2 regions of the Colwellia sp. M166 genome follow, and region 2 is predicted to be linked to the other one. Evidence: predicted binding sites of a transcription regulator. Region 2 holds the regulator's gene; the other holds the start of a gene.
The links. Region 2 encodes LexA, which represses DNA repair genes until DNA is damaged. Its sites were predicted from a motif close to TACTGTATNNNNATACAGTA; they were not measured.
Positions count from the first base shown of each region.

Region 1: dinB (DNA polymerase IV) is a predicted target of LexA. The motif match lies at 11,063-11,082, and genes of this name have one in related genera.

Region 1 is NZ_CP040755.1:1,227,734-1,243,903, reverse strand. Features, by position in the region: gene FGD67_RS05615 (Na(+)-translocating NADH-quinone reductase subunit A) at 96-1,433, shown strand; gene FGD67_RS05610 (NADH:ubiquinone reductase (Na(+)-transporting) subunit B) at 1,436-2,638, shown strand; gene FGD67_RS05605 (Na(+)-translocating NADH-quinone reductase subunit C) at 2,631-3,401, shown strand; gene FGD67_RS05600 (NADH:ubiquinone reductase (Na(+)-transporting) subunit D) at 3,401-4,024, shown strand; gene nqrE (NADH:ubiquinone reductase (Na(+)-transporting) subunit E) at 4,031-4,654, shown strand; gene nqrF (NADH:ubiquinone reductase (Na(+)-transporting) subunit F) at 4,736-5,962, shown strand; gene FGD67_RS05585 (FAD:protein FMN transferase) at 6,125-7,168, shown strand; gene nqrM ((Na+)-NQR maturation NqrM) at 7,252-7,473, shown strand; gene FGD67_RS05575 (HupE/UreJ family protein) at 7,617-8,777, opposite strand; gene nhaD (sodium:proton antiporter NhaD) at 9,233-10,654, shown strand; gene dinB (DNA polymerase IV) at 11,353-12,411, shown strand; gene FGD67_RS05560 (hypothetical protein) at 12,897-13,544, shown strand; gene FGD67_RS05555 (cell division protein FtsZ) at 14,107-15,270, shown strand; gene FGD67_RS05550 (YafY family protein) at 15,295-16,170, opposite strand, start outside.
Region 2 is NZ_CP040755.1:2,709,739-2,725,908, forward strand. Features, by position in the region: rRNA gene FGD67_RS12320 (23S ribosomal RNA) at 1-2,284, shown strand, start outside; rRNA gene rrf (5S ribosomal RNA) at 2,594-2,708, shown strand; gene FGD67_RS12330 (MarR family transcriptional regulator) at 3,413-3,904, shown strand; gene FGD67_RS12335 (HlyD family secretion protein) at 3,894-4,958, shown strand; gene FGD67_RS12340 (DUF2955 domain-containing protein) at 4,970-6,019, shown strand; gene lexA (transcriptional repressor LexA) at 6,166-6,780, shown strand; gene coxB (cytochrome c oxidase subunit II) at 7,482-8,978, shown strand; gene ctaD (cytochrome c oxidase subunit I) at 8,991-10,595, shown strand; gene FGD67_RS12360 (cytochrome c oxidase assembly protein) at 10,607-11,191, shown strand; gene FGD67_RS12365 (cytochrome c oxidase subunit 3) at 11,222-12,106, shown strand; gene FGD67_RS12370 (DUF2909 domain-containing protein) at 12,179-12,388, opposite strand; gene FGD67_RS12375 (SURF1 family protein) at 12,440-13,186, shown strand; gene FGD67_RS12380 (hypothetical protein) at 13,248-13,808, shown strand; gene FGD67_RS12385 (heme A synthase) at 13,833-14,816, shown strand; gene cyoE (heme o synthase) at 14,826-15,743, shown strand; gene FGD67_RS12395 (SCO family protein) at 15,743-16,170, shown strand, end outside.

The DNA.
Region 1 (16,170 bases), 1.5 Mb from region 2:
TACTTCAATTACTGTGATTTATGGCAAAAATTGAAGTAGTTAAATAACTAGAAAATTGATTTTGATTACTCCCATCAAAAGTAGTGCAAGTGTTTATGATTACAATAAAAAAAGGTCTGGATGTTCCTGTAGTAGGTGCCCCCCAGCAGGTAATCCATGATGGTCCGTCCATCAAAACTGTTGCAACATTAGGTGAAGAGTTTGTGGGTATGCGCCCAACCATGTTTGTTAAGGTTGGAGATAGCGTTAAAAAAGGTCAGGCACTTTTTGAAGATAAAAAGAATCCTGGCGTTAAATTCACAGCTCAAGCTTCAGGTGTTGTTAAAGAAATTAATCGTGGTGAACAACGCGTATTGCAATCGGTCGTCATCGAAGTTGATGGTAACGAGCAAGAAACGTTTACTCGCTATGCTCCTCAAGAACTTAATGCCATTGCGCGTGAAGATGTTGTTGCAAACCTGGTTAATTCAGGTTTGTGGACGGCGTTACGTACACGTCCATTTAGCAAAGTTCCAGCGATAGCATCTACGCCAATGGCGATATTCGTCAGTGCTATGGATACTAATCCTTTAGCTGCTGACCCTGCTGTTATTATTGCTGAACAAAGTGAAGCCTTTATTAACGGCTTAACAATTCTAGCGCGCTTAACTGGCGGTGAAGTTTTTGTTAGCAAAGCACCAGGAAGTGATATTGCGGTTAATTCATCTACTAAGGTAAATGAATTTGCTGGTAAGCATCCTGCTGGTTTAGTTGGTACGCATATGCATTTCTTGAAGCCTGTTAGTGCTGATAAGGTTGCATGGCACGCTGGCTATCAAGACGTTATCGCCATGGGTAAGTTATTTACTACCGGTGAGTTAGATAACAATCGTGTTATTTCTTTAGCAGGTCCGGCGGCGAAAAGCCCTCGTTTAATTCGTACTGTTTTAGGCGCAAATGCTAGCGAAATTACGGCGAATGAAAAACTTGATGGTGAGTTACGTGTTGTTTCTGGGTCTTTATTATTAGGCTCAGAGGCTTCCGGTGTTCATGGTTACTTAGGTCGCTATCACACGCAATTGTCTCTGATCCTTGAAGGCAGAGAAAAAGAATTTATTGGCTATATGTACCCAGGCCCGAATAAATTCTCGGTTACACGTGCGTATATGTCACATTTCTTCCCGAAGAAGTTGTTCAATATGACGACAACAACTAATGGTAGTGCTCGCGCTATGGTGCCTATTGGTAACTTTGAACGTGTGATGCCGTTAGATATTTTGCCAACAATGTTATTGCGTGATTTATGTGCCGGTGATACCGACAGTGCGCAACAGCTTGGTGCCTTAGAGCTTGATGAAGAAGATTTAGCCTTATGTACGTTTGTTTGCCCAGGCAAAACAGACTACGGCGTGATCCTTCGTGATTGCCTAACCACAATTGAGAAGGAAGGTTAGTCATGGGCTTGAAAAAGTTTTTTGAAGATATTGAACCGCAATTTGAAAAAGGCGGTAAATTTGAAACTTGGTATGCGCTTTATGAAGCGGTAGCTACGGGTTTATTTACCCCCGGCCAAGTAAACCAAGGTCGCACGCATGTGCGTGACAGCATTGATCTAAAGCGTATCATGATCACAGTATGGCTAGCGGTATTTCCTGCCATGTTCTGGGGTATGTACAATATAGGTTTTCAAGCGACTGACGCATTAGCGGCAGGTTTTGCTTTACCTGATACCTGGCAAGTAGGTTTATTTGAAATGTTGGGCGGTAGCTTATCGGCAGAATCTGGTTGGTTCAGTATGATGCTTTACGGCGCAATGTTCTTCTTACCTATTTATGCAACAGTATTTATTGTTGGTGGTTTTTGGGAAGTACTGTTTGCGACTGTTCGTAAACATGAAGTTAACGAAGGTTTCTTTGTTAGTTCAATTCTTTTTGCCTTAATCCTTCCTGCAACCATTCCGTTATGGCAGGCCGCTATTGGTATTACTTTTGGTGTTGTAGTTGCTAAAGAAGTATTCGGTGGTACAGGTAAAAACTTCTTAAATCCTGCATTAGCGGGTCGTGCGTTTTTATTCTTTGCCTATCCGACTGAAATCTCAGGTGATGCTGTTTGGGTTGCTGCTGATGGTTTCTCTGGTGCAACGGCATTAAGTGCTGCCAATCAAGGCTTAAACGATTATACGATGAGTGCTGACTGGTGGAATGCTTTTTGGGGTTATATTCCTGGCTCTGTTGGTGAAGTTTCAACAGCAATGATTTTACTTGGTGGTGCCTACATCCTTTATAAAGGTATTGCTTCATGGCGTATCGTATTAGGTGTTTTTGCTGGTATGGTTATTACCGCCATGCTATTTAATGCTATTGGCAGTGACACGAACGCTATGTTCGCTATGCCTTGGTATTGGCACTTAGTAACCGGTGGTTTTGCCTTTGGTATGATGTTTATGGCAACAGATCCCGTGTCGGCGTCATTTACTAATACCGGTAAATACTGGTTCGGTGCGCTTGTTGGTGTCATGGTAGTTTTAGTACGTGTTGTTAACCCAGCATTCCCTGAAGGCATGATGTTAGCTATTTTATTCGCTAATTTATTTGCGCCTCTTTTCGACTACTTTGTCGTGCAAGGGAACATCAAACGGAGGCTTGCTCGCAATGTCTAGTAATAAAGAAACGTTTGGCAAAACAGTTGGTTTTGTATTTATTGTTTGTTTAGTTTGTGCTGCACTAGTGTCTGTTTCTGCGGTTGGTTTAAAACCTCTCCAAACAGCAAACAAGTTGCTTGATAAGCAAACTAAAATTCTTGAAACTGCGGGTCTTTTAGAACTTGCAGGCAATGATATCGTTGCTACTTATGAAAAATTTGTTGATGCTAAAATGATTGATCTTGCAACCGGTAAAGTGGTTGAAGGTGATGTTGTTGCTTTTGAAGAGCGTGCTGATGCGCGTGATAAAGCTAAAAGCTCAAAGCCTGAAAATGATATCGCTGGTTTAAATCGCCAAGCTAATAGAGCGGTGGTTTATTTAGTGAAGGATGAGCAAGATAACGTATCAACTATTGTATTACCTATTGTTGGCTCTGGTCTTTGGGATCTAATGTATGGTTTTATCGGTCTAGAAGCTGATATGAATACCGTGAAAAGCGTTATTTACTCTGATCTTAAGGAAACCCCTGGCTTAGGTGCGGAAGTACTTAATCCTCGATGGAAAGCTTTATGGCCAGGTAAAAAAATGTTTGACGAGCAAGGCAACGTCGCCATTAGAATTGTTAAAGGTGGTGCTAAAGCCGGTGATATTCACGGCGTAGACGCTTTATCTGGTGCAACATTAACCAGTAATGGTGTTGAGCGTACGCTACGATTTTGGTTAGGTGAAGAAGGTTACGGCCCATTTATTACTAACTATCGTGCTGGAGGACTGAACTAATGTCTACCGATACTAAAAAGGTTCTATTTGGACCTATTGTTGATAATAACCCTATTGCTTTACAAGTGCTTGGTGTTTGTTCTGCGCTTGCAGTAACAAGTTCACTTGCTAACGCTTTGGTTATGACCGTTGCCGTTATGTTAGTAACCGGCTTTTCGAATCTGTTTATTTCACTTATTCGTAATCAAATCCCATCAAGTGTACGTATTATTGTGCAAATGGCGATCATCGCTTCTTTGGTAATTGTAGTTGACCAAGTGCTAAAAGCATTTTCTTACCAACTATCAAAAGAGTTATCAGTATTCATCGGACTGATCATTACTAACTGTATTGTTATGGGCCGTGCTGAAGCTTTTGCCATGAAAGAAAAGCCAGGCGTTAGCTTTTTAGATGGTATTGGTAATGGCTTAGGCTACGGTGCTGTGTTAATGATTGTTGCTTTTTTCCGTGAACTATTTGGCTTTGGTACATTGTTTGGTGCTGAAATATTTACTTTAGTGCAAAACGGCGGTTGGTATCAAGGTAACGGCTTGTTAGTTTTACCTTTTAGCTCATTCTTCATTATCGGTTTGATCATCTGGGCACTGCGCCAGTACAAACCAGAACAAGTAGAGAAGGACTAAGCAATCATGGAACATTATTTAAGTTTGTTTGTTAAGACCATATTTATTGAAAATATGGCATTAACCTTTTTTCTTGGTATGTGTACATTCTTAGCGGTTTCTAAGAAAGTGAGCACAGCGATAGGTCTAGGTGTTGCGGTTGTTGTGGTATTGGGTATTGCGGTACCGGCTAACCAAATTATTTATCAAGCGGTTTTAGCGCCAGGTGCGTTAGATAACTTGATGGGTGTCACCGATCCAGCTAACTCTATTGATTTAAGCTTCTTGTCTTTCATTACCTTTATTGGTGTGATTGCGGCATTAGTACAAATTCTTGAAATGGTATTAGATAAATACTTCCCGGCTTTATATCAAGCGCTTGGTATTTTCTTACCGCTGATCACAGTTAACTGTGCCATCTTCGGTGGCGTTTCATTTATGGTTGCGAAAAACTTAACTCTTGGCGAAAGTGTTGTTTACGGCATTGGCTCAGGTATAGGTTGGATGTTAGCCATTGTATTGATGGCGGGTATTCGTGAAAAGATGAAATACTCAGATGTACCTGATGGCTTAAAAGGCTTAGGTATTACGTTTATTACTGCAGGATTGATGGCATTTGGCTTTCTTTCTTTCGGTGGTATTTCACTTTAGGTTTATGTCGGTTTTAGCTGGTAGATACTTTTCATAAAGTCGCTCAGCTAAAACCCTTAAAGAAGATTAAAGGAAAAGTCGATGGAAATAATTATTCTCGGCGTATCGATGTTTACCGTGATAGTACTAGCATTAGTGATGGTGATTTTATTCGCCAAGTCTAAGTTAGTTTCTTCAGGTGACGTTACGATCAGCATCAATGGCGACCCAGAAAAAGCAGTAGTCACTGCTGCTGGCGGTAAGCTTTTAGGCGCCTTGGCTGACCAAGGTATTTTTATACCTTCAGCCTGTGGTGGCGGTGGTACTTGTGGCCAGTGTCGTGTAGAAATTCATTCAGGTGGTGGTGATATTTTACCAACTGAATCAGGTCATATAAACAAGCGTGAAGCAAAAGAAGGTTGTCGTTTAGCCTGTCAAGTAGCTGTTAAACAAGACATGGATATTGTACTTGAAGATGAAATCTTCGGTGTTCAACAATGGGAATGTGAAGTTATTTCTAACGATAACAAAGCAACCTTCATTAAAGAACTTAAATTACAAATCCCTAATGGCGAATCAGTACCTTTCCGTGCTGGTGGTTACATTCAAATTGAAGCTCCAGCTCATCACGTAAAATACAGCGATTTCGATATCGATGAACAGTATCGTGGCGATTGGAATCATTTTGGTTTCTTTGATGTAGAATCAAAAGTGGATACTGACACCTTGCGTGCATATTCAATGGCGAACTACCCAGAAGAAGAAGGCATTATCATGCTGAATGTTCGTATTGCTACGCCGCCTCCAGGACGTTTGCATTTACCAGCAGGTAAAATGTCGTCTTATATTTTCAGTTTAAAAGCGGGTGATAAAGTAACTATTTCAGGTCCCTTTGGTGAATTCTTCGCGAAAGAAACTGATAATGAAATGGTATTTATTGGTGGTGGTGCTGGTATGGCGCCGATGCGTTCACACATCTTTGATCAACTTAAGCGTTTAAAGTCAAAACGTAAAATGTCGTTCTGGTATGGTGCTCGTTCTAAACGTGAAATGTTCTATGAAGATGATTACAACGGCCTTGCTGCTGATAATGATAACTTTAATTGGCATGTTGCGTTATCTGATCCACAACCAGAAGATAACTGGGGCGGCATGACAGGTTTTATTCATAATGTACTTTATGAAAACTACTTGAAAGATCATGAAGCGCCAGAAGATTGTGAGTACTACATGTGTGGTCCCCCAATGATGAACGCTGCAGTTATTCATATGCTAAAAGATCTTGGTGTTGAAGATGAAAACATCATGTTAGATGATTTTGGTGGCTAATTAGCGCCAACGAATTCATTAAGTGAAAAGGCGGCCTTGGTCGCCTTTTTAATACCTCATTCTTATGGGCGTTGAAACATTTATCAAGCTAGATTTATTTAGTTAAGGCATACCAAGCTTAAGTGTATGTCTTAACTAAATAAATTTTATGAGGATATTGTTATGCAATATAGTTTTAATCAGAATAGACGCAAGTTGGTCGTTAAATTATTGGCGTTAACCGCTGTACTGTTAGTGCTTGGAGGTTGTTTTCCAAGTAACGATCTCGCTCGTCAAGAATATCTCATGCAAGGAAATACCATGGGCACGACTTATAATATTAAGGTCGTTGGTGAAAATATTGATAGCGTTAAATTGCAGCAAGGTATTGATGAAAAACTTAAACAGCTGAATCAAGAAATGTCGACTTATATTAATGATTCTGAATTGTCGACATTCAATCAGTCGAGCTCACTTGCGCCGGTAAGCGTTTCTCCAGGTTTGGCGCGAGTGCTTAAAGAAGCTATCCGTTTAGGCAAACTAAGTGAAGGGGCACTTGATGTTACTGTCGGACCTTTGGTTAATTTATGGGGCTTTGGCCCTGAATATCGCCCTGAGACAGTACCAAGTGATGAATTACTAGCGCAAACTAAGGCGCGTGTAGGTTTAGATAAACTGGTATTTGAACAGGGTATGTTGAGTAAAAGCATTCCAAATCTTTATGTTGATTTGTCTACTATTGCTAAAGGTTATGGTGTTGATTTAGTAGCAGAATTTATTGAAGCTAATGGTATCAATAACTACTTAGTCGAAATTGGTGGTGAAATGCGGCTGAAAGGCTTTAAACATACGGGTGAACTTTGGCATGTTGCTATCGAAAAGCCGTTAACTAATGAGCGTGCTGTTCATCAAATTATTATTCCAAAAGATAACGCTGTCGCCACATCGGGTGATTACAGGATTTACTTTGAAGCTGACGGCCAACGATTTTCGCATATCATAGACCCAAAAATTGGAAAGCCAATCAACCATAAACTGGTCTCAGTTACAGTAATACACCCGTCTTCAATGACAGCAGATGGTTTATCGACTGCCATGATGGTGATGGGAGAAGAGAAAGCGCTAGCGTTTGCCGAAGAAAATGATCTTGCTGTTTACATTATAGCGAAGACAGATCATGGCTTTGTTGAACAAAGCACGGTAAAATTCATGCAATACCTCAAGTAGGTTTGCACTTTTTTATATTAATGATTCAAAGCTTAGTTTTGCTGGCAAGTTTTGAGAAGTAATAAAATAGGTTTGTAATTATTATGGCTATATTTTTAATCACTTTAGGTTTTTTTCTCGTTATTGTTATGGCAATGGCAGTGGGGTATATTTTTCAAAAGAAAACCCTTGCTGGTAGCTGTGGTGGCCTAGCAAATGTGGGTATTGAAAAATCATGTAATTGCGATAATCCATGTGAAAAGCGTCAAGAACGTGAGCGCGTTGCAGCAATGGAAATTGGCAATATTAATGTGAAAAATATTTGATTTTATAACACCGGTAACGTTTAGTTATCGCTAAAAATTGTTCAATGTAGGCGTTATAGAATTAGGTATTAAAAAGGTGAGCATAGCTCGCCTTTATTATTTCTGGCAGATAATAATATCTATCTACTCATGGTTTGACCGGCTTAAGTTATGCGTTCAATAAGCCAATAACTTGCGATAATAGCAATAGCAACATTGAGCGTAAGTACCAACTTAGTTTGGTACCAATTCTTCGCCCTAAAAGGCAGCAAGCATATAAAAGCTAAAGCGATAACGGTCAATTGTCCTAGTTCAACACCTATGTTGAATGAAATTAAACTAAGTGCATACTGACTTTGTGGTAAGCCAACATCAGCTAACACTGAAGCAAAGCCTAAACCATGCAATAAACCAAAAGCAAATATTATTGGCATACGGCTATGACTTATTTTGTTATTTTTTGCCCGATATATATTTTCTAATCCGACATAGACGATAGATAGGGCAATAAGTGGCTCTACAATATTGCTAGGCAGCGATATTATGCCATAAATGCCTAACGCTAAGGTTATGGTGTGCGCTAAAGTAAATGCTGATATTTGCCAGATTAAGGTACTACGCCGTTTAGCAAAGAGAAAAAGCGCTAAGACAAATAGAATATGATCTAGCCCTCTAGGTAAAATATGCACAAAGCCTTGGTAAAGGTAATCGCTAGCAAGCGTTAATATCTTAGTGAGTGTATTACTTCTATCTTCTCGCTTGGTATTTACTGTACTGATTTGATAACGATTACTTAATGCTGCAGTGCTCAGTATCTCTTGCTCAGGTCGAACGACCTTGAGTATTACGTTACCTAATAGTGGTGAAAAACGAAGAGTAACCGTATTCATATTTTCAGGAATATTCCCCGTAGCCTGTAATTGTGCCTTATATTCAGATAAGTTGACTTGTTGAGACAAAATCCGTTTTAACTGCTGTAATTCTAAACCTTTAAAACTGCTGATACTCTGGGCAATGTTATCAAAGTAGATACTTGATTGCTGGCTGAGAATATTCTTAAGTTGTTCAAGGAGTTTTTTCTGCTCTAAAAAACTCTGTTGATTAAGTGCCTTTATTACTTTGTCATCATCGCCTGAAATATTTAAGTGTTTTTTTAGGATATGAATAAAGTCAACGGTCACGGTCAACTGGTAGTGTTCACCATTCTCTAATGATAAAGTTGCTTGATTAATATCATCAGTATGAGCAAAGCTAGCGTTTGAAAAAAGTATCGAGAAAAATAAAGTGATAAAAAAATAAAAACAGGACAGTGTGCGGGTATGCAAAATAAAAACCTTTCTAATGTTAAAAAATAGCGTTAAACAAGCGCATCTTCCCTAAAATTAAGCGAATTGTCTACTTAGAAGGCCGTTTTTATCTTCATTATAAAAATACTAATAACGCAGCATATCTGCTATTACCGCTTTTGATTATCAGTGTAACGAAGAACATTTTTTTTATATTATGATTTATCGCAAAAAGATTTAAAAATATAAGCGACAAGCTGATTTAGAGGATTATAATAGCGCGGATATTTTAGCATCGTTGACGGCTTATTTGGCGGTGAATGATTTAATATTACGGGCTAGCTATTCGCTCAGTGCTTATCACTGTTATAGCAAGAGTGAAATACAATAGTCTAATTAACATTTTAACTAACCCTAACTGTACCAATTTAAAAGCAATTTTACTTTTTGGTTAACGGTAATAATCAGAACAATTTATTGTTCATTAGGTACTTATGTTTAAAAAGATACTATTAATCCTGTTACTTTCCTGTCTTTCTTCTACTTCTTGGGCATCAGGTCCTGGCAGCATTGATTTAACCAATTCTATATTTGGTTTTACCGCACTGATTTTATTTTCAATTGCTTATTTGCTTGTTATTGGTGAAGACTTAATTCATTTAAGAAAATCTAAACCTGTGCTTGTTGCCGCCGGTGTTATTTGGTTGATTATTGGCTGGATATATACGCAAAATGGTATTCCATTAGAAGCTGAAGAGGCTTTTAATCATAACTTACTCGAATATGCACAATTATTATTATTTCTTCTGGTTGCTATGACATATATAAATGCCATGGAAGAACGAGGTATCTTTGATGGCTTGCGCTTATGGATGGTTTCTAAAGGCTTAAGTTTAAGAGCCTTGTTTTGGTTGACGGGTATTTTAGCCTTTGCTATTTCTTCATTTGCCAACAACTTAACAACCGCTATGTTGATGTGTGCAATTATTTTAAAAGTAGCATCTCAAGATAAAAAATTCATTAATATTGCTTGTATTAATATTGTTATTGCCGCCAATGCCGGTGGGGTATTTAGCCCTTTTGGCGATATCACCACCTTAATGATTTGGCAGTCAGGATTAGTTAAGTTTGAGCAATTTATTGTTTTATTTATTCCATCTCTAGTTAATTTCTTGGTGCCGGCCATTATTATGAGTTTTTTCATCTCAAATGAAAAATCGGCTCCAGTAGTAGATGAAAAATTCAAAATTAAAAGGGGAGCAAAACGTATTGTATTGCTCTTTATTCTTACTATCGCTACGGCAGTGTTATGTCACAGCCTAGTTAATATGCCGCCAGTACTAGGTATGATGATGGGACTTGGCTATTTGAAATTTTTAGGATTTTATTTACGGATGAGCTTACCTCGCTCTTTAGATAAAAAGCGGACACTGGCCGAAGCAGAAAACGATGAGGAAGAGTTGAAAAAACTTGGCAACATTATTCCTTTCGATATTTTTGATAAAATAGCGCGGGCTGAATGGGATACCTTGTTGTTTTTCTACGGCGTAGTAATGTGTGTGGGGGGGTTAGGCTTTATGGGCTATTTAAGCCTAGTTTCTGAGGCGTTATATAGTAATTGGAGCCCAACTTATGCCAATATTGCTGTTGGCGTGCTGTCGGCAATTGTCGATAATATTCCGGTGGTATTTGCTGTATTAAGTATGAATCCTGTTATGGATCTACAGCAATGGCTACTAGTAACGATGACCGCAGGTGTTGGTGGTAGTTTATTGTCAATTGGCTCAGCGGCAGGTGTTGCGTTAATGGGGCAAACAAAAGGTGTTTATTCATTTATGGGGCATCTGAAATGGAGTTGGGTTATTGTTTTAGGTTACGCGGCGAGTATCGGGGTACACTTTTTAATTAATGGCTAAACAGTTTCCTGGTTGACATTAACTGACGATAAAGCCTTTGCATACCTATTATTACAGTTAATAATAGGTAATTAACGTTCCAAGTCTTTAACAATAGCTCTCATTGGCGGCTGTTGTTTTTTCAGGAGAAGGCTTATTCAACTTAAAAATGCTTTAATCACTGTATAAGTTTTGTAATATAGTTGTTTTCTGTGAAACGCGAGTGACAAAGCGCGGAGTGTCTTTAAATTTAAATATAGAGCGATAAAAAATTTAAAAAGCTCAACTGTCTCTAATCTTGGCTGCTTTTCTATGCCGGCTCTTACTCTTTCTTTATCTTAGTACCTTGGGATTTATTACCGAATGCCTAACAAAGTATGGTAAGTCCACTGTATGCTTTATTGACGAAAATTTATAATATGATAAGATGGCTGTATATATATACAGTTGTTCGGGACTGTAGTTTATACGCTTTATTAATATTAATACCAATTTCACTAAGCTCTGAGTGGGGACAAACTTGGTATAACTTGGGGATAGAAAATGCTGAATACTAGCCCTTCGACAAGGAAGATAATTGATCTAAATATCGCCTATGATGGTCAATGTAGAACTGTGCAATATATAACAACTCTAATTAATGCATTTCTCCTACAATCTTTAACGGTCTTATTTTTTCGTATAAAAAGTTCATCTATGTTTTCTCGTCGAGGCTGCTGATGAGAAAGATCATTCACGTAGATATGGATGCATTTTATGTATCCGTTGAAATTAGAGATGAGCCAAGTTTAGCTGGAAAGCCTGTAGCTGTTGGTGGCAAATCTGATCGACGTGGCGTACTTTCAACATGTAATTATATTGCACGACAGTATGGTGTTAGTTCAGCAATGGCAACAGCATTGGCATTGAAAAAATGCCCTGATCTTATCGTTGTTCCCGGAAGAATGCATGTGTATAAAGAGGTAAGCCAGATCATTAGAAGTATTTTTGAACGCTATACCGATATAATTGAACCGCTTTCGTTAGATGAAGCCTATTTAGATGTAACCAACTCTGATTTACATCATGGCTCAGCAACGTTAATAGCTCAAGAAATAAGAGAGGAAATTTACCAGGCAACTGGGTTAACTGCTTCGGCAGGAATTGCTCCATTGAAGTTTATCGCGAAAGTTGCTTCTGATCTAAATAAACCTAATGGGCAATGCACTATAGGGCCAAACGACGTTTATCGTTTTATTGAAAAGTTGTCTTTAAAAAAAATCCCTGGTGTTGGTAAAGTCACATCTGAAAAACTACAAAAACTCGGTTTTGAAACATGTGGCGACATTAGAGCATCCGATGAGGCTTTCTTGGTAAGTAAGTTTGGTAAGTATGGCCAAGTTCTTTGGCACCGGAGTCATGGAATTGATGAGCGAGAAGTTCAAGTCAGCCGAATAAGAAAATCTGTTGGGGTGGAAAGGACCTTTGAATATGATATGAGCATTAGCCATGAAATGGCTGATGTTCTTAAGCAAGAGTTAATACCTGAACTTAAGAGAAGGGCGGCTAAGTACTTAGCGAATAGAAAGGTTAATAAGATTGGTGTAAAAGTAAAATTTCAAGACTTTCAACAAACGACAAAGGAACAGGCTTGTACAGAAATAAATATTGATTTATTTCTCAAGTTGTTAAGTGAGGCTGTCAGTCGTGGAAAAGGCAAATCTGTTAGATTATTAGGTGTTCATATTGGTCTTGCTGATGAGAAAGTAAATGAATTACAGCTTGGCTTAGATTTATAATCGCGCTTTGGGGCTATTAGCAAAATAGAAACAAGCTAGCTTCGGATGCAGTGTTATCAAGCTTTCATTTTCTCTAGTGGTTTTCAAAAGTTTGTACTTTTTTAGACTAAGCCAACGCGTCATTTATAGTCATACATCGCAGTTTTTTGTGCCGCATAAATAAAGCCACTTCCTCTTTCTGATAAATATTCATTCTATTTTTGTGATTAGAATTGCTCTTATTAAGATTTGTGATGAGTTATGACGGTTTTCGAAGAAAATACATTCAATCACAAGTGAAATTAAATTGTCAAAAACTAGCACTTTTAATTTTTTAATTTATGTTAATGTACAATTGTTCCTCAAGTCAAAACACCAAATGTTTCCGCTATAACCACAGGCTACTTTTATTACATCAAGCGAGATGATTACTCATTTACTCGCTTTTTTATCGATCTCAACATTTTACCGATCAAGCCGTTAGTTACAAAATTTAAGGACCTATTATGATCACAGCTAAATTGAAAGAATTAAATTATGACTTACTTAATGCCAATGACTACGAGACATACTTCATTGATGAGTGTATTACCTTAGTGAGAATACTTTCTGAATGTGCTTGGAAATCCATTTCAAAACATACAAAAAAACAACCAGTTGTAGTATGGAATGAAAGTTCAACAGAAGATAACGACCATGCTGTTTTTATGGCCAGTACTAGTGATGGTCAAGTAGCCATCTTTAACTTTAAAGATAAAGTTTATACCCAGTCAGGTAAGTTTATATCATTCTACCAATGGCTAAAAAAGCACTATCAGCTGCTACCTTACCTAATGCCCATCGGTACAAAATATAATATTCTAGCCATTACTATTCACTCTGAAAGACCTATTGCAGATAAATGTTATGAAGACATTTTAGAAGAAGATGAGCTGTTCTATGAAAGTGACGGGTTAATGCGCTGTGCACACGCTAGAGCCGCGGCAATAAAACTCGACGGCATGCTAGTGCGCTATCTTCTCGATACTATAACTTTTGACGAACGGGCCTTAGCCTTAGCTTGTGAACCCATGGCTATAACCTTGTTTCTTGATGCCACGGCAGAAGAAAGGCTATCAGCGATAGAAAAAATCCATTCATTGTTTGCGACATAGATGCTATTAACTTAAAAGCGCTTACTCTGGCATTTAATGCAAGCAGTACAGATGGAGCAAAACTAACCGCAGTAAAATTTAATCAAATCACTAAAGACGAGCAATTTTTACCAATTAAAGATAAAGAATCCTTTATAAAAAGCATTTCAGTTGAAAATATGCCTGATTCTATAATTTTTGATATTGATGATAGCCTAGTTTTTTGTTTCAACTGATACCAAGTCTATTAAGTTTTGCTCCCGAAGGTTGATTTTAAAAGGCTTACAGGCCGCGTTATTGATTTCGATAAGGTTCTCACAGGGATGTGAATCATTAGAACAACGCAGGAGCAGTTGTCGAGAATAACCATTACCTTCAATCAATGCTTTACCTACAGGGACGTACTTAGGTTCAGTCTAGAACTGTGAACCTGTGCCTCTAAAGCTTTTAAATTTCACTCAGTGGGAACAAACTTAGTTGAATTGGTATGAGACTACAAAATCGCCATTCACAACTTGTTTGCGACAATTAATGACGCAGCTGTAATTTATAATAATTTCAAAGCTAATCAATGAGAAAAATAATGGAAGAACTTTTGCAAACACGAGCAGAAATACTTATTACTGTCGTTGGTATTGGAGGTTGCGGTTGTAATACCGTTAATATGTTACATGAAAGCAATCTAGGTCATAGTGTTAATTTACTTGCCGTTAATACAGATTTAGCAACGCTGAACTTCATCGATGTTGAAAATAAAGTGTTGATAGGTGAAAACTTAACCAATGGCTATGGAGCTGGTGCAGACCCTGCTGTTGGATTGAAAGCCGCACAAGAAAGTGAGGAAGCCATAGAAAATGCGCTTCAAGGTAGTGATGTAGTTGTTATTACCGCCGGTTTTGGTGGTGGAACAGGCACAGGCGCTAGCCCCTTGGTGGCGAAAGTAGCTCGTGAATTAGGCATAAGTTGTATAGCAATTGTGACCTTACCATTTGAAAGTGAAGGTAAAATGCGTATGGATTACGCGTTACAAGGATTAGGTGATATTAAGGAGCCAGCACAAGCCTTTATTACACTATCCAATGATTTACTGCTTAAAGGGCTTTGTGATAGTGTCGGGCTATTTTCTGCTTTCAAGCAAAGTAATGACGTATTAAAAAATTTAGTTTCAGCCTTGGTTCAAATGTTTACTCAAACAGGTTTCATAAATGTTGATAAAAATGATTTTTCAAGAATATTATCATATGAAGGGGAGTCGATACTTGGCGTCGGTAAAGCTGAAAGCGAAGACCAATACCTAGAAGCTTTAGAGCAAGCGCTTAATAATCCACTGGTATCTATTGCCAATATTGACACCGCAAAAGGCATTATTATTCAGATCGTTTGTCGAGAAGAGATACAATTATCGACATACGACGGTATACCTAAACAAATTCGTTCTAAATTAGCCAATGAATCAGCCCTTATTGTTGTTGGTGTAACCTTAGATCCCAATTTAGATTCAGCCCTTGAGATCTTATTGATAGCATCAGGAATAAGCTGTGCGGATAAGCAAGTAAGTAACAAAGAACAAACCAAGAAAGTTTCATATTTAGATGATGATTTATCTTTTATTCGTCATGAAAGTAGCTCAATTGAAAGTAATGAACAGGTAGCTTCAGCTGAGGCTGATTATACTGATATCCCAGCAATAACGAGAAAGCTATTAGAAGCTCAACGATTAAACGATTTAGCCCAAGTAAAGGTGTGATCTAGTGTATTTCTAATGCAAAATTTATTGATACTTAGTGAGTAACTCTTGCGCTAGTGCTTTAAAATATGTTCTTAAAACGTTAGGTTCTAGCACTTCTATCGAGCTGCCCAGACCACGTAAAAAAGCCCGTAGTTTTGGATTATCTTCAACAGTTGCACTAATTTTTACTAGTTCCGAATTTTCAGTTTCAATCGTTGTTTGATTATCACTGAACTTACCATTACTCATAACAAAGTAACTGTCTTTACGAGCTAACAGAACGAGTGATATTTTTTCATGTCTAAGGTTAGAGCTGAAATATGAGTTTTTTATTTGTTCGAAATTAAACTGCTCTGGAACGCTGACCTCAACATCATCTATCTCAACATTTTTAATAAAAGCGATGGGGAATTTGTAAATTTTTTGATGAAAGCTTCCTATGCTACATATCAAGGTTACAACATTTTCTCGTTGAATTAAGCCTAATGGGTTTATGTGCTGATAGCGTTTCCAGATAGGATTTTTATTAGCCAATAAGTAACGTTTTAAATCTGCTGATATTTGTTTCTTGAAGTAAATTGCTTGCTTGATGATAGATAATGCTTCCTCATCAGGTAACGGTAAAGACACCAGATTATTACTATTAATTAAAGCAACTGAGTTTTTCCAGTGAGAGATCAAGGGAGATTTTTCATTTTTAATGATAATGTCTGCTTTTTGAAAATATGCAGAAAGATCATCTAAGGTCGACTCTGGCAGTAAAGTGCCCGCCACTTCTTTTAACGTTGAAAATGCCAACGCAGAATTAGCATCCATTAAAGAAATATTAAGTTTTTTCCAGTTTAGGTTGATTGACCAGCCATAAGGTTTTGAGCGCTTATCTACTTCAAGCCCAAATATACCTAAAGATTCAATCGC
Region 2 (16,170 bases):
CCGTAGCGAAAGCGAGTGTTAACTGCGCGTTTAGTTGCAGGGTATAGACCCGAAACCCGGCGATCTACCCATGGGCAGGTTGAAGGTTGAGTAACATCAACTGGAGGACCGAACACACGTATGTTGAAAAATGCGGTGATGACTTGTGGGTCGGAGTGAAAGGCTAATCAAGCCGGGAGATAGCTGGTTCTCCCCGAAATCTATTTAGGTAGAGCCTCGCACGAACACCATTGGGGGTAGAGCACTGTTAAGGCTAGGGGGGTCATCCCGACTTACCAACCCTTTGCAAACTCCGAATACCAATGAGTGATATGCGGGAGACACACTACGGGTGCTAACGTCCGTTGTGAAGAGGGAAACAACCCAGACCGCCAGCTAAGGTCCCAAAGTACTAGTTAAGTGGGAAACGATGTGGAAAGGCATAGACAGCTAGGAGGTTGGCTTAGAAGCAGCCATCCTTTAAAGAAAGCGTAATAGCTCACTAGTCGAGTCGGTCTGCGCGGAAGATGTAACGGGGCTAAACTAGTCACCGAAGCTGCGGATTTGTTCTTAGGAACAAGTGGTAGGGGAGCGTTCTGTAAGCCGTTGAAGGTGAGTTGTAAAAGCTTGCTGGAGGTATCAGAAGTGCGAATGCTGACATGAGTAACGATAAGGGGAGTGAAAAACTCCCCCGCCGAAAGACCAAGGTTTCCTGTCCCATGTTAATCAGGGCAGGGTAAGTCGGCCCCTAAGGCGAGGCGGAAACGCGTAGTCGATGGGAAACAGATTAATATTTCTGTACTTCTATATATTGCGAAGGAGGGACGGAGTAGGCTAGGTGAGCACGGCGTTGGTAGTCCGTGTGAAAGTATGTAGGCGGTTATCTTAGGTAAATCCGGGATTTCATTTAAACGCTGAGATACGAGACGAGTCTCCAAGGAGATGAAGTCATTGATGCCATGCTTCCAGGAAAAGCTTCTAAGCTTCAGATATATAGGAACCGTACCCCAAACCGACACAGGTGGTTAGGTAGAGAATACTAAGGCGCTTGAGAGAACTCGGGTGAAGGAACTAGGCAAAATAGTACCGTAACTTCGGGAGAAGGTACGCTCTCTAATGTGAATGACTTGCTCAGTAAGCAATGGAGAGTCGAAGTAACCAGGTGGCTGGAACTGTTTATTAAAAACACAGCACTGTGCAAAATCGAAAGATGACGTATACGGTGTGACGCCTGCCCGGTGCCGGAAGGTTAATTGATTGGGTTAGTCCTCGGACGAAGCTCATGATCGAAGCCCCGGTAAACGGCGGCCGTAACTATAACGGTCCTAAGGTAGCGAAATTCCTTGTCGGGTAAGTTCCGACCTGCACGAATGGCGTAATCATGGCCACACTGTCTCCACCCGAGACTCAGTGAAATTGAAATTGCGGTTAAGATGCCGTATACCCGCGGCTAGACGGAAAGACCCCGTGAACCTTTACTATAGCTTGACAGTGAACATTGCTCCTACATGTGTAGGATAGGTGGGAGGCTTTGAAACCATGTCGCTAGATGTGGTGGAGCCAACCTTGAAATACCACCCTTGTATGCGTGATGTTCTAACCTAGGGCCCTTATCGGGCTTGGGGACACTGTCTGGTGGGTAGTTTGACTGGGGCGGTCTCCTCCTAAAGAGTAACGGAGGAGCACGAAGGTTGGCTAAGTACGGTCGGACATCGTACGGTTAGTGCAATGGCATAAGCCAGCTTAACTGCGAGACAGACACGTCGAGCAGGTACGAAAGTAGGTCATAGTGATCCGGTGGTTCTGTATGGAAGGGCCATCGCTCAACGGATAAAAGGTACTCCGGGGATAACAGGCTGATACCGCCCAAGAGTTCATATCGACGGCGGTGTTTGGCACCTCGATGTCGGCTCATCACATCCTGGGGCTGAAGTCGGTCCCAAGGGTATGGCTGTTCGCCATTTAAAGTGGTACGCGAGCTGGGTTTAGAACGTCGTGAGACAGTTCGGTCCCTATCTGCCGTGGGCGTTTGAGAATTGAAGAGGGCTGCTCCTAGTACGAGAGGACCGGAGTGGACGAACCGCTGGTGTTCGGGTTGTTATGCCAATAGCATTGCCCGGTAGCTACGTTCGGAACTGATAACCGCTGAAAGCATCTAAGCGGGAAGCAGGCTTTGAGATGAGTTCTCACTGGAGCTTTAAGCTCCCTAAAGGGTCGTTGGAGACTACAACGTTGATAGGTTGGGTGTGGAAGTGCTGCGAGGCATTGAGCTAACCAATACTAATTACCCGTGAGGCTTAACCATACAACACCCAAGTGGTTTTGTTGTATGAAGTTTGACACAGTGTAGGAATACACACATCACGCATGACAATAGTGTGAATAAGAGATAGATAAGCTAACAGTTAAAAGCTGTCAGCTATCAGTAAAACGAGTATTTTTAACTCTTAACAGAGTTCAGCTTTCTAAGATTATTACTTGTTAATCATTTACGAAGGTAAGTGACGAATTGACAAAGCAGCAAATGAGCGAGAAACGAAGTTGAGTTTACTCAATGAGTATCAGAGCGATTGTAGCAATGGCGTCAATTTGGTAATTAACAAGAAAATTTTTGTCTAGCGACAATAGCGACATGGCCCCACCTGATCCCATTCCGAACTCAGAAGTGAAACGTGTTAGCGCCGATGGTAGTGTGGGAGTTCCCATGTGAGAGTAGGACATTGCTAGGCTTCTATTAAGAGAAACCCGTAGCTAATGCTACGGGTTTTTTGCTTTCTGACATTTAAATCTTTTTGCTATCTAGCGTTTAAATAAAAAATTGCAACAATAGCACCGTGGCCCCCTTGAACCCTCGACAACTACTCCTGCGTTGTTCTAGTGACCTACATCCTTGTAGGAAATTCGCTATATAAAGAGACGCAGAAGTGCTCGTTCTTGTGCATCCATGCACTCACGGCATTAGTAATTCCCTTCACGTCAAATATACTAGCGTCGAATGAGAGCGTGTGGGTGTTCTTCTCTTTATGTGAGGTCGTTGCTGCATATTCATATGCCCACGACATTAATATATCCTATACGTCAGTAGGACACCGCTCCTCACATCCATGTGCTTAGGGCATTAGTGCATCCATGCACGTCATTGGTAGGCTTTTTACTTTCTGGCGTTTAAAAAGTTACGCACTATGTTGAAACACCAATGATAATAATAGTGTGACTAACCTGAGTGACAGCTGCCTCTCGTCAGTTGGTGTTGCTAATTCATTTATTATATTAATTCTAAAGAAATAACACCGTAATAAAATACACTTTATAAGACATCAGCAGAGACAATGCTAAGGACTAGAAATTTATATTTTAAAGTGATTACTCTATATTTACTTAGCAAGCTAACTAATGATAAACTAGTTAGCTTGCTAAGTAAGTAGAGACTACTATGATAAAACAGCCGCCTTTTTATGAAACACTCGATTTAACTTTATGTGGCAATATGGGTCGTGTGCATAGGTTATGTCGAGAAGTTGTCACTATTGCTGTTGAACCGTTAGGGTTAACACAGTGTCGTTGGAGAACATTAGTACATATAAATGTGCTCAAAGAAGGGACAACACAACTTGAATTAGCGCATAGTTTAGCTATTGAGATGCCCTCGCTGACACGGACACTTAAACAACTTGAAGAGTCGTTATTGATTGTGCGTAAAGTCGATCAGAAAGATAAACGCAGTAAAAGAATATATTTTACTGCGCAAGGCAGGAATGTACTGATCACCTTGCAAGAGAAAATAGCCAATATAAAAGATCAGCTTTATAACGGTTTGAACCATGAGCAACTTGATATGATGGCCTATGGTTTAGTTAAAATTGAAGAAAACGCAAAAACTTATATTAAACAATCTACTAATCACGGAAATATTCATGACACCTGATCAAAAATTTGCTCGTTATGTAAAATGTTCATTAGTCGGATTTATTTTAATCTTCATCTATTATGTTATTGCGGATATTTGGTTTCCGGTTACACCACAAGCGCGGGTTTATCATTCCGTTGTGCAAATAGCACCTCAAATTGGTGGCAGAGTAACTAATGTAGTTGTGAGTAATAATCAAGCAGTAGAAGCAGATGATTTATTATTTGAAATCGATAATAGCAGTTATTTACTTGTGTATGAACAAGCTAAACTTGCCTATGATGATGCTAAATTACTCAATCAGCGTCTTGATACTAATATTAAAGTGCTTGAGGCACAAATTAGTGCTGCTAAAGCAAAACAACATGAACAAAAGCTATTAAAGAATAGAGGTGAAAAATTATATAAACAAAACTCTATTTCTGAACAAAACCTTGAAAGCATTAGGGCAAACTTTGAAGCAAGTGAGTCAAGTGTAACGGCTTTTGAGGCGCAGCTATCTGCAGCTATTTTAGATCGAGGAGATTCAGGTGATAATAATTTAGCGTTGCATCATGCCGCTAATCAATTAGCGAAAGCTGAGCTTAATTTGTCATACACAAAAGTGCGAGCACTCAGTGGTGGTGTCGTTGCTAACTTACAATTACTTGACGGTGCTTATGCCTCTACTGGCACGCCTCTATTGGCAATAGTGGCTAATAAAGCTGATTTAGTTGCTGATTTTCGTGAAAAATCACTACTAAATATGAGAATAGGAAGTTTAGCAAAAGTTGTATTCGATAGCCGTCCAGGTGAAGTATATGATGCTAAAATTGTTAGCTTTGAAGCGGGTGTGAGTGATGGGCAATTAAGCGCGAATGGCTTACTGAGTACTACCGAGACAAGTAATCGTTGGGTACGAGATGCTCAGCGTCAACGCATTCATTTGCAGTTATCAACGAATGAGACATTACTTGCTAATATGCCGAGTGGCGCAAGAGCAACGGTACAATTGTTGCCAGATTCATGGTTTGGTCAGTGGTTAGGCTCAATGCAAATACGTTTTATTAGTTGGTTACACTACATTTATTAGTAGAGCATTATATGAATAAAGTCATTAGCCAACCGACACAGCTTGATGCCAATGGATTACGCCAAGCCTTGCGTATTGCTGGGGGTTGTACCGTTGGGTTCGCACTAAGTAAATTAATGAACTGGCCGAATGGGATATTTTTTACTGTTTATCCTATGTTGATATTGGGGTTGGTGCCGATTATTAATACATCAGTCATAAGGCAGTTTATTGCCAGTGCTGCATTTAGTGCATGTATAGTGTTAGTGATGCAGGGGGCGTTTTCGCACTTACCTGTTTTAATGACAATGCTTGTTTTTATTACCTTTTGTTTTTTGTTTTATCAAATGAGTACTTCAGGTGCTTTTTTGTTTGGTGCTTTAGGCGCTGTGAGCTTATCAATTCAATTACATTTTGCTAGTTATATTGTTGATAATGCAAGTATATACCCATTAATATTAAGTAATGCTGTTGCGATCATAATGACGATAATTATTGCAATATTGATGCATGGTCTGTTTCCTGATGTAACAGCTCGAGCTGCTCGATTGATGCCTGAAAAAGCTAAAGAAAGCATACGTCATGAAGTGCTTTTATGTGCGAGTGTTGCGACACTGTCTTTTGTGTTTTTTCAAACACTAGATTTACAAGATTCAATTTCTGCTCAGGCCGCATCTATTTTAATCTTATTTTCTTTATGTTGGAAAGCTGCCGGGATAGCAAGTTGGCAACGCATAATAGGTACACTTATCGGTTGTAGCGCCGCCTTAGTTGCACAGTTATTGTTATACACGCATAGTGACTTTTTGTTATTTCCTGTTGTTATACTCTGGATTTTGTCGTTGATATTTAGTCGATTTCATATTCTAGGTGGTGGGGCGCCAGGAGTTGGTTTTGGGGTTTTAACCACTTTTGGTATTTTATTTGGTCAATCTTTAGGACCAGGACAAGATCTAATCTTCAGCGCACTCTATCGCTTTAGTTCGGTTTGTTTAGCTGTAATAGCAAGTTTAAGCGCGGTGTATATTATTCATCGTATTCTGAATCGTTTTAGCGTTACACGCCATCACACTTATGACTAGCCGATGTAGCTCTTCGAGTGAGTGTTACATTCATGATTATAGTGCTGATTATAATAACTCCTTGCGTTTACTTACAGCCTGTATACAATAACAGTAATACTGTTTAAAAATACAGGTTTGCTGATAAGCTAGCCTAAGGATTAACTATGCGCCCTTTAACACCTAGACAACAGCAGATTTTTGATCTCATTAGAGACAAAATTTCTGATACCGGTATGCCACCAACACGTGCCGAAATTGCTAATTTTTTTGGTTTTAAATCGGCAAATGCAGCAGAAGAACATTTAAAAGCATTAGCTAAGAAAGGTTATATTGAAATGTTACCAGGCACATCGCGTGGCATTCGTTTAGCTGAAGAGTTTATCATTGAAGACGGTTTGCCATTAATTGGCCGAGTGGCAGCTGGAGAGCCTATTTTAGCTCAAGAGCATGTGGAGCAACATTACAAAATTGACGGTAGTTTATTTCATCCTGCTGCTGATTATTTATTACGTGTTCATGGCGAAAGTATGAAGAATATCGGTATTATGGATGGCGATTTACTTGCGGTTCATCAAACTAATGACGTAAAAAATGGCCAGGTTATTGTTGCTCGTGTTGAAGACGATGTTACGGTGAAACGTTTTAAGCGTGAAGGTAATGTGGTTTATTTACATGCTGAAAATGAAGATTTCGCGCCAATTAAAGTTGATTTAACTTCGCAGAATTTCAATGTTGAAGGTGTTGCGGTTGGCGTTATCCGCGCAGCTGATTGGATGTGATAACTTTCAGACACTTTTACTGTTGTATCATCGAATGATGTTGTGGATTTAATCAATTACCTTGTTTAGATCTGCAGTCATTTATATATCTCCCTCCCCTATTTACACTTTAGGTCTACACACGCGATATAAAAGTAATTTATTCGTTGTTAGTTCAAGCTATTTACCTTTCAAATTTGGGCTTTTCTTACTTCTACTCGTTATTATGTATCTAAGGTTTATTTATGTAGAGTAATTTTCTTTGTCATCAATTTATACTGACAGTTGACTTTTTTTTGTACAGTCACTTTCAGTGCTGATTATTTATTATTCTGCATGATATTTGCGTGCTGAATGAAAAATGAACATTGAAGCTATGCCAGTATAAATGCAGTTTTCACCTTGTTTTAGGGTTATTACTCTATTGTATTTATTAGTTTTTATTTTTCTTTCTTATGAAATTATAAATTGACCCAGATCAAGTTTTGAGTAATTCTAGTCTAGAAAACGTACAAAAATAACAAGAGGACGTAATTGATTGTTGTTTGAAAATTCGTCACTTAAATAATAATAAATGTATGCGCGAGATAACCATATTCATTGTTTTTAATGATTATATTGTGTTATTTAGCCTCAAAGGGTGAAGGAGATGTCGAGTGAAAAGACGTAACCTAGGTTTACTGTTGCTAGGGAGTTTATTGTCTAGTTCAGTTTGGGCAGATATGTCACTGAACTTGACCAAAGGTGTTACAGAAGTTAGTCGAGACGTATATGATTTGCATATGTTGGTACTCTATATCTGTACTGCCATTGGTGTTGTAGTATTTGGCGCTATGTTTTGGTCTATGGTGTTTCACCGTAAATCAAAAGGGGCGAAGCCAGCTACCTTCCATGAAAGCACAAAAGTTGAAATTCTATGGACGGCTATCCCAGTCGTTATTCTTATTGCCATGGCAGTTCCTGCCACAATTACGCTCATTGATATGGAAAATAATGATGATGCTGACATTACTGTGCAAGTTACTGGCTCGCAGTGGAAGTGGCACTATAAGTACTTTGATCAAGATATTGAGTTTTACTCAGTACTGTCTACTCCACGTGAGCAATACGAAAACCAAGATGGTACCTCGGCCGAAAAAGGTGAACACTACCTGCTAGAAGTTGATCGTCCTTTAGTTATTCCAATCAATAAAAAAGTTCGTTTTGTTATTACTTCGGATGATGTTATCCATGCTTGGTGGGTACCTGCATTCGCGGTAAAACAAGATGCGAACCCTGGTTTTATTAACGAAGCTTGGACTAAGGTTGATAAACCGGGTACCTATCGTGGCCAATGTGCTGAGCTTTGTGGTAAAGATCATGGCTTTATGCCGATTGTTGTTGAAGTGAAAACTGAAGCCGACTATGCCATTTGGCTTGATGAGCAAAAGCAACTACAAGCTAACGCTGCAGCAGCTGAAGCGGCATCATTAAATGCGTCTGTTCCTATGGACGAGCTAATGCAGCTAGGTGAAACAACATATATCGCCTATTGTGCGGCATGTCATCAAGTGAGTGGACAAGGTTTACCACCGGCATTCCCAGCACTTAAAGGTAGTGCAATTGCCACTACTGGCCCAGCAAGCGAACATATCAACGTTGTCTTTAATGGTCGAGCAGGCACGGGTATGCAAGGTTATGGCAAACAATTAAGCTTAAAAGAAATTGCTGCAGTTGTAACTTACGAGCGTAATGCTTGGGGTAATAATACCGGTGATGCGGTGCAAGCCGCGGATGTAAAAGCTGCTTCCGGCGCTGCTGTTGCAAATGTCACTGATACAGTTACGCAAGTGGCTGTTGATGCTAAAGAGCAAGTTGTTGCTAAAGTAGCTGAAGAGATCCCTGCTGAAGATTTATCTAAGGTCTATAGCCAAGATGAATTAATGACTATGGGTGAAAAAGTTTATATGACTGCTTGTGTGGCTTGTCATCAAGCGAATGGTGCAGGGATGGCGCCGGTATTTCCTGCTCTTAAAGGTAGTGCAATTGCCACTGGTAATATAGCAGTGCATATGGATATGGTGCTTAATGGCAGCAAGAAAAATCCAGCGATGGCAGCGTTTGCTAGCCAATTAACTAAAACGCAAATTGCTGCAGTTATCACTTTTGAGCGAAATGCTTGGGGTAACAACACCGGTGATTTAGTCCAGCCAGCAGATGTTGCTGCCAGTGCGAAGTAGGGAGGCGTTATAATGACTACAGATGTAATTAATGATCAATCCGAGCATGACTCACATGACGGTGATCACCACGATCATAAAATGACTGGCCTGAAACGCTGGTTATATACCACTAACCATAAAGACATCGGCTCGATGTATTTATGGTTCTCATTTATCATGTTTTTGACTGGCGGTGTTATGGCGCTAGTTATCCGAGCTGAGTTATTTCAGCCGGGACTTCAGATAGTTGAGCCTGACTTTTTTAACCAAATGACCACAGTGCATGGTTTGATCATGGTGTTTGGCGCGATAATGCCAGCCTTTACGGGTTTGGCTAACTGGATGCTACCTATGATGGTAGGTGCACCTGATATGGCATTACCACGGTTGAATAACTGGAGCTTTTGGATCCTGCCCTTTGCTTTTGCGATATTATTATCAACTTTCTTTTTAGATAGCGGTGCGCCAAATTTTGGTTGGACCTTCTACGCACCTCTATCAACAACTTACAGTAATGGTAGTACCGCATTTTTTGTTTTTGCAGTGCATATCATGGGTATATCGTCGATTATGGGGGCTATTAATATTGTCGTCACCATCATGAATATGCGCGCGCCGGGTATGACTTACATGAAAATGCCATTGTTTGTTTGGACATTTTTTATTACAGCTTATTTGTTAATCGCGGTGATGCCGGTGCTCGCAGGTACTGTTACTATGGTGTTAACCGATACTTACTTTGGTACAAGCTTCTTTGATGCCGCCGGTGGTGGCGACCCAGTAATGTTTCAACATATTTTCTGGTTCTTCGGTCATCCTGAGGTGTACATCATGATCTTGCCGGCTTTTGGTATTGTTTCTACTACCATTCCCGCATTTTCACGTAAAAAGCTCTTTGGTTATAGCTCAATGGTCTACGCGACAGCATCAATTGCATTTTTGTCGTTCATTGTTTGGGCGCATCACATGTTTACCACAGGGATGCCGTTATTTGGTGAGCTGTTCTTCATGTATTGCACCATGTTAATTGCCGTACCTACTGGCGTGAAAGTGTTTAACTGGGCGGCAACGATGTGGCGTGGCTCGATTAGTTTTGAAACCCCGATGTTGTTCTCTATTGCCTTCGTAATTTTGTTCACTATTGGTGGCTTTTCTGGCTTGATGCTAGCGATGACCCCCGTGGATTTTCAATATCATGATACTTACTTCGTTGTGGCTCATTTTCACTATGTATTAGTGACAGGGGCGTTATTTTCCATTTTTGCAGGTGCTTATTACTGGTTACCAAAATGGACTGGCCACATGTACAACGACACCTTAAGTAAGTGGCATTTTTGGTGTTCTTTAGTGTCGGTAAACTTATTATTCTTTCCGATGCACTTTTTAGGCTTAGCGGGTATGCCTCGTCGTATTCCCGATTATGCTTTGCAATTTGCAGACTTTAATAAGTGGGTCAGTATTGGTGGTTTCGCCTTTGGACTTTCGCAATTAATCTTCTTGGTGTTAGTGATCAAGTGTATTAGAGGTGGCGAAAAAGCACCAGCGAAACCTTGGGATGGCGCTGAAGGTTTGGAATGGACAGTGCCTAGCCCTGCGCCATACCATACCTTTACTACACCACCAAAAATCGATTAACTGGGGGCAGAATGATTAACAGCGAATCGCAAAATAAGTTGTCAAAGCAAGCGCAAGTAGACGCTAAAGACGCATCAGTGAAAAAAACAGTTAAAAAGCTGATGTTGATTGTGTTTGCTATGTTTGGTTTTGGTTTTGCGATGGTGCCGTTATATGACGTATTTTGTGATATCACCGGATTAAACGGTAAAACGTCTAACGTGGCTGCAAGTTATAAAGCCGCAAGCATAGATACCGAACGTACGATTACTGTACAGTTTTTGACCCGAACCGCCAAGGGCATTCCTTGGCGATTTGAGCCAATGATTAATGAAGTAAAAGTACATCCTGGTGAGAGAAAAATCGTTAAGTTTTATGCCAAAAATGAGTCTGTAAGCGATATTGTCGGCCAAGCAGTGCCGTCAGTATCACCGGGAAGGGCGGCAATTTACTTTCAAAAGATAGAATGCTTTTGTTTTAATAATCAGCCGTTAAAAGCCAGCGAAGACGTTGAAATGGGATTACAGTTTTATATCGATTTAGACTTACCTGACGACGTTAGTACTATCACGCTTTCTTACACCTTATACGATATTACAAGCTCAGTTGATTCTTAAGTGCTTGGCACTTAAATGAGGGGAACAACAATGACAACAAAAGAATACGAAAGTTATTACGTACCAGCGCAAAGCAAATGGCCAATTATAGGCGCGATAGCGTTATTTTTAATTGCTGTCGGTGCCGGTAATTATGTTTCAAATCTTAATAATCCTGAAAGTAGCGGTGGCGGTTGGATTTTACTCGCCGGTATCGCACTGATTATTTATATGGTATTTGGCTGGTTTAACAATGTTATTACAGAGTCAATGTCAGGAAAATATAGCCATCAAATGGACAATTCATTTCGACAAGGGATGAGTTGGTTCATTTTTTCAGAAGTGATGTTTTTTGCCGCTTTTTTTGGTGCTTTGCTTTACGCTCGTACCTTTTCAGTCCCTTGGCTTGGTGGTGCGGGTAATAATGCGGCAACCGCGGCCATTTTATGGCCAGAGTTTACCGCAACTTGGCCACTAGTTAAGACCCCTGACGGAACAGAAACAACGGCGATGGGTTGGTATGGTTTACCATTAATTAACACGATTTTACTGTTGACTTCCTCGATCACTGCCCACTTTGCTCATGTGTCATTAGAGCAAGAAAAACGCGGCTTATTAAAATTTTGGTTAGGCTTAACTGTGTTGTTAGGTGGTATATTCTTATATTGCCAAGGTTTAGAGTACGCGCACGGTTATGCCGAAGAAATGAGACTGTACTTAAATAGCGGTATCTACGGCAATACCTTTTATCTGCTAACCGGCTTTCATGGTATGCATGTCACCTTAGGCACTATTATGCTGTTAGTGATGCTAATTCGCGTGTTTAAAGGTCACTTTACGCCGAAAAATCACTTCGCCTTTCAAGCAGCAAGTTGGTATTGGCACTTTGTGGATGTGGTTTGGGTATTACTGTTTGTTTTTGTTTATATCATTTAACCCGTTATAACGATGAAGTGCTTAGCTGCTTACCGAGTTGAGCACTTTTTTGTTATGTCATTTTATGAATAGTTAATATGGGCGTGGGTTAGGTGTAATAAGCCCAGTGAAAATACCCACTAACAGTAATAATATGATCACGACGGATGTTACTACCCGTCGGCCGATGAACTTAGTCATAGGTGGCTTCTCAGGATCGTTTTTATTCATGGCGAATAATGCTTTAAATAGGTTATAAACCATAAGCATTAATAAGCCGATAATCATAATTTTAATTAACACAGCATTCTCTCTTTTATAGTTTGTTTTTTGTTCTTGAACATGCGGTAGTCTATGAATTTTGTATCACCTCAGCACAAGTTAAAACAACTAAACTGGCCAATGGTTTTATTTACCATGCTAGTATTTTCGTTATTAATCAAGCTTGGATTTTGGCAAAGTGAGCGAGCACTTGAAAAAGAGCAACGTCAACTACGCATCAGTGAATTAAGCCAACAACAAGCTTTATCGTTAACGCAAGTGTTAGCACTTAACGGTTTGCAAGATGGTATTAATGACTTGCCGATTAAACTTGATGGGGTATTTATTGAAGATAAAGTTTTTTTACTTGATAACCAACCTGATCATGGCCGCTTGGGTTATCGTGTCTATCAAGTCATCACAAGTCAAGGTTATGCCGTTTTAGTTAACTTAGGTTGGGTACAAGGCTCAATAGACCGTAATGTTTTGCCAACAATAACAGCAATTACAGGCCAACATGTTATAACTGGCCATGTTCGAGAAGTTGAAGTAGGTATTCAATTGCAAGCACAAAATTTAGTTAATCCGACATGGCCATTAAGAGTACAACAAATTGAATTAGATAAATTTTCACCCTTAATTGGTAAGAAACTATTGCCCTTTGTGGTTTACTTAGATAAAAAAGAGACTATTGGTTATAAAAAGAACTGGCAAGCCATCGTAATGCCACCAGAAAAGCATCGGGCTTATGCTTTTCAGTGGTTTAGTTTGGCGTTAGCGTGGATAAGCTTAATGATCTGGGCTGCGATAAAAATGAGTAAAAGTCAGAGTACTATTTAAAAATAATCAAAGTATAAGAAAAGTACCGAAATCGAATAATAAGAATAAAAGGCTGAGTTGTATGAATTCTTCAGAAGTAAATAAATCACGCCGTAGTATGTTGATCCTTTTGGCTGTGTTTGTTATTCCCGTGGTATTGGCTAAATTAGCTTTAAATCAACAGTGGTTTAATTATGGGGTGACTAATCAAGGACAATTACTCGAAAATGAATTAACCCTCGCCAAGCTTGGGCTCAATCTTACAGATTTTGATCATCACTGGTTGTTGCTATACACCTTACCTGCAAGTTGCGATCAACAATGTGAAAAAACGCTGGTGAGTGTTAATAATACTTATATCGCGTTAGGAAAAGAAATGCCACGTGTTATGCCTGTGGCACTAACGCAACAGAATTTAACTGATGAACAGGCAAGTAAAATTCAACTGAAAAAATGGCATGTTCAAGCTATGCCTGCTTTGGCAAAAAGTACGATTACGCAATCGCAAGTACTGATTGTTGATCCCTTAGGCAATGTCATCCTTAGTCACTTACCTCCTAAAAATGTTGAACAATTACCCCAGTTTGGTAAAGCAATCTTGGCTGACTTTAAGAAATTACTTAAATATTCAAGGATTGGCTAAATGAGAACACAAAGCTCCTCAGATATTAGAAAACTGGTTTTTGTTAGCATTTTATTAGCCATTGTTGTGGTGAGTTTAGGTGCATATACACGACTAACTCATGCTGGTTTGGGCTGCCCAGATTGGCCCGGTTGTTATGGTTTATTAAAGGTTCCCGCTACGACTGAGCAAATTGTTGCTGCTGAACAAGCGTTTCCAGAACGTCCAGTTGAGGTACATAAAGCATGGAATGAAATGATCCATCGTTATTTTGCTGGCTCATTAGGGCTACTGATCTTGATCATAGCTTTGATGTCTTTAAAGCGACGAGCACAAGGTGGGCCTGTTGGTTTACCTATTCTAATTTTGCTGGTGGTGATATTCCAAGCGGCGCTGGGTATGTGGACGGTTACTATGAAACTAATGCCTGTAGTGGTGATGGGGCATTTATTAGGCGGTTTTACGACTTTATGCTTATTGTTTTTATTATATCTACGTTTGCATGGTTATCGAGTGCCCGGTGGAGATTTTGCCCTAAAAAAATATGCAAAATTTGGACTTATTGGTATTTTTATTTTAGTCGGGCAAATTGGTTTAGGCGGTTGGACTGCGGCGAATTACGCGGCATTAACATGTACTGAGTTGCCTATATGCCAAGCTGGCTGGGCAGAACAAGTAAACTTTGAACATGCCTTTGATTTAATACCACCAGAAAAAGACAGTTATGAGTTTGGCCATCTCGATCATGCTTCACGCCTAACTATTCATGTCATGCATCGCTTTGGCGCTATCGTCACCACACTATATTTGTTGTGGCTAGTTATTCGTGTTTATCGCAAAGCACAATCGCCATTTTTCAGAAATGCCGCGCTGAGTTTAGGCTTTATTCTCAGCGTGCAAGTTGGCTTAGGGATCAGTAATGTCTGGTTTTCGTTACCCTTGAGTGTAGCTGTAAGCCACAACGTTGTGGCAGCTATGTTAATGATGTCATTAATTACCATGACATACAGTTTAAAACGTAAAATTTAGGGGCATATTATGGGGCAAACTAACACAATAGCAGCAAGTCATAGCGCACCTAGTACAGCAACTTGGCGTGATTATTATGAAATAACTAAACCTCGCGTTGTAGCATTACTCGTACTCACTGCTTTAGTGGGTATGTGTCTATCAGTACCAGGGGTTATTCCTTGGCAAGTATTAGTGCCATCAATGATAGGTATAGGCTTTTTGTCTTCGGCAGCTGCTGCGATAAATCATATTGTGGATGAACGCATTGACAGTGTGATGGGGCGAACACATAACAGACCTTTGCCTAATGGTAGACTTACTGCACGCAGTGCCTCAATGTTTGCTATAGCGCTAGCGGTAACAGGCTTTGTAATTCTATATAGCTTTGTTAACCCACTAACCGCTTGGTTAACTTTTTCAGGCTTAGTCGGTTATAGCTTTGTTTATACTATGTATTTAAAGCGTGCTACGCCGCAGAATATTACCATTGGTGGTTTAGCTGGCGCGATTCCACCATTATTGGGTTGGACGGCAATGACTAATGAAATTCATGCTAATGCCTTGTTATTAGTGCTAATAATATTTACTTGGACTCCGCCACACTTTTGGGCTTTGGCGATTCATCGTAAAGATGATTATGCGAAAGTAAATATCCCCATGCTACCGGTAACTCACGGGGTTAATTTTACTAAAACGCAAATATTACTGTATACGGTTTTGTTATTTGTCGTTGGTTTGCTGCCTTACTTAGTCGGCATGAGTAATTGGTTGTATTTAATTGGTACCGTGGTGTTAAACTCAGTGTTTTTTGCTTATGCTTGGAAATTAAAATTTAATGCTGATGAGAGTACTGCGATGGATACCTTTAAGTTTTCTATTGTGCATTTAATGGCGTTATTTATTATTCTGCTACTTGATCATTACTTATTACCGGTGACCGGCTAATGAATAAAATTGTTACCTTAATTGTCGCTGTTGGTGCGCTAGTGGCGGGTGTTATGTTATTTGGCCAACTTAATAAAAAGGCCAATGTTGAATTCGCTTTGCATTATCAACAAGCGCGTGACGTTAAGCCTTTCGAATTAACTGACCATCTTGGTAACACCTTTAACAATGCCTCGTTAAAAGAACATTGGAGTTGGATGTTCTTCGGCTACACATCATGTCCGGACGTATGCCCAACCACCTTGCAAGAAATGAATTTTATTTATGATGAGCTAAAAGCCATCGCAAATAATAGTCAAGTATTGCTAGTTTCTGTTGATCCTAAACGTGATACGCAAGAAAAGCTTGCTAGTTATATTGGTTATTTTAATCCTGAATTCAAAGCTTTGCATGGCGATCACGGTACACTATTTCCATTCGCTCGTAA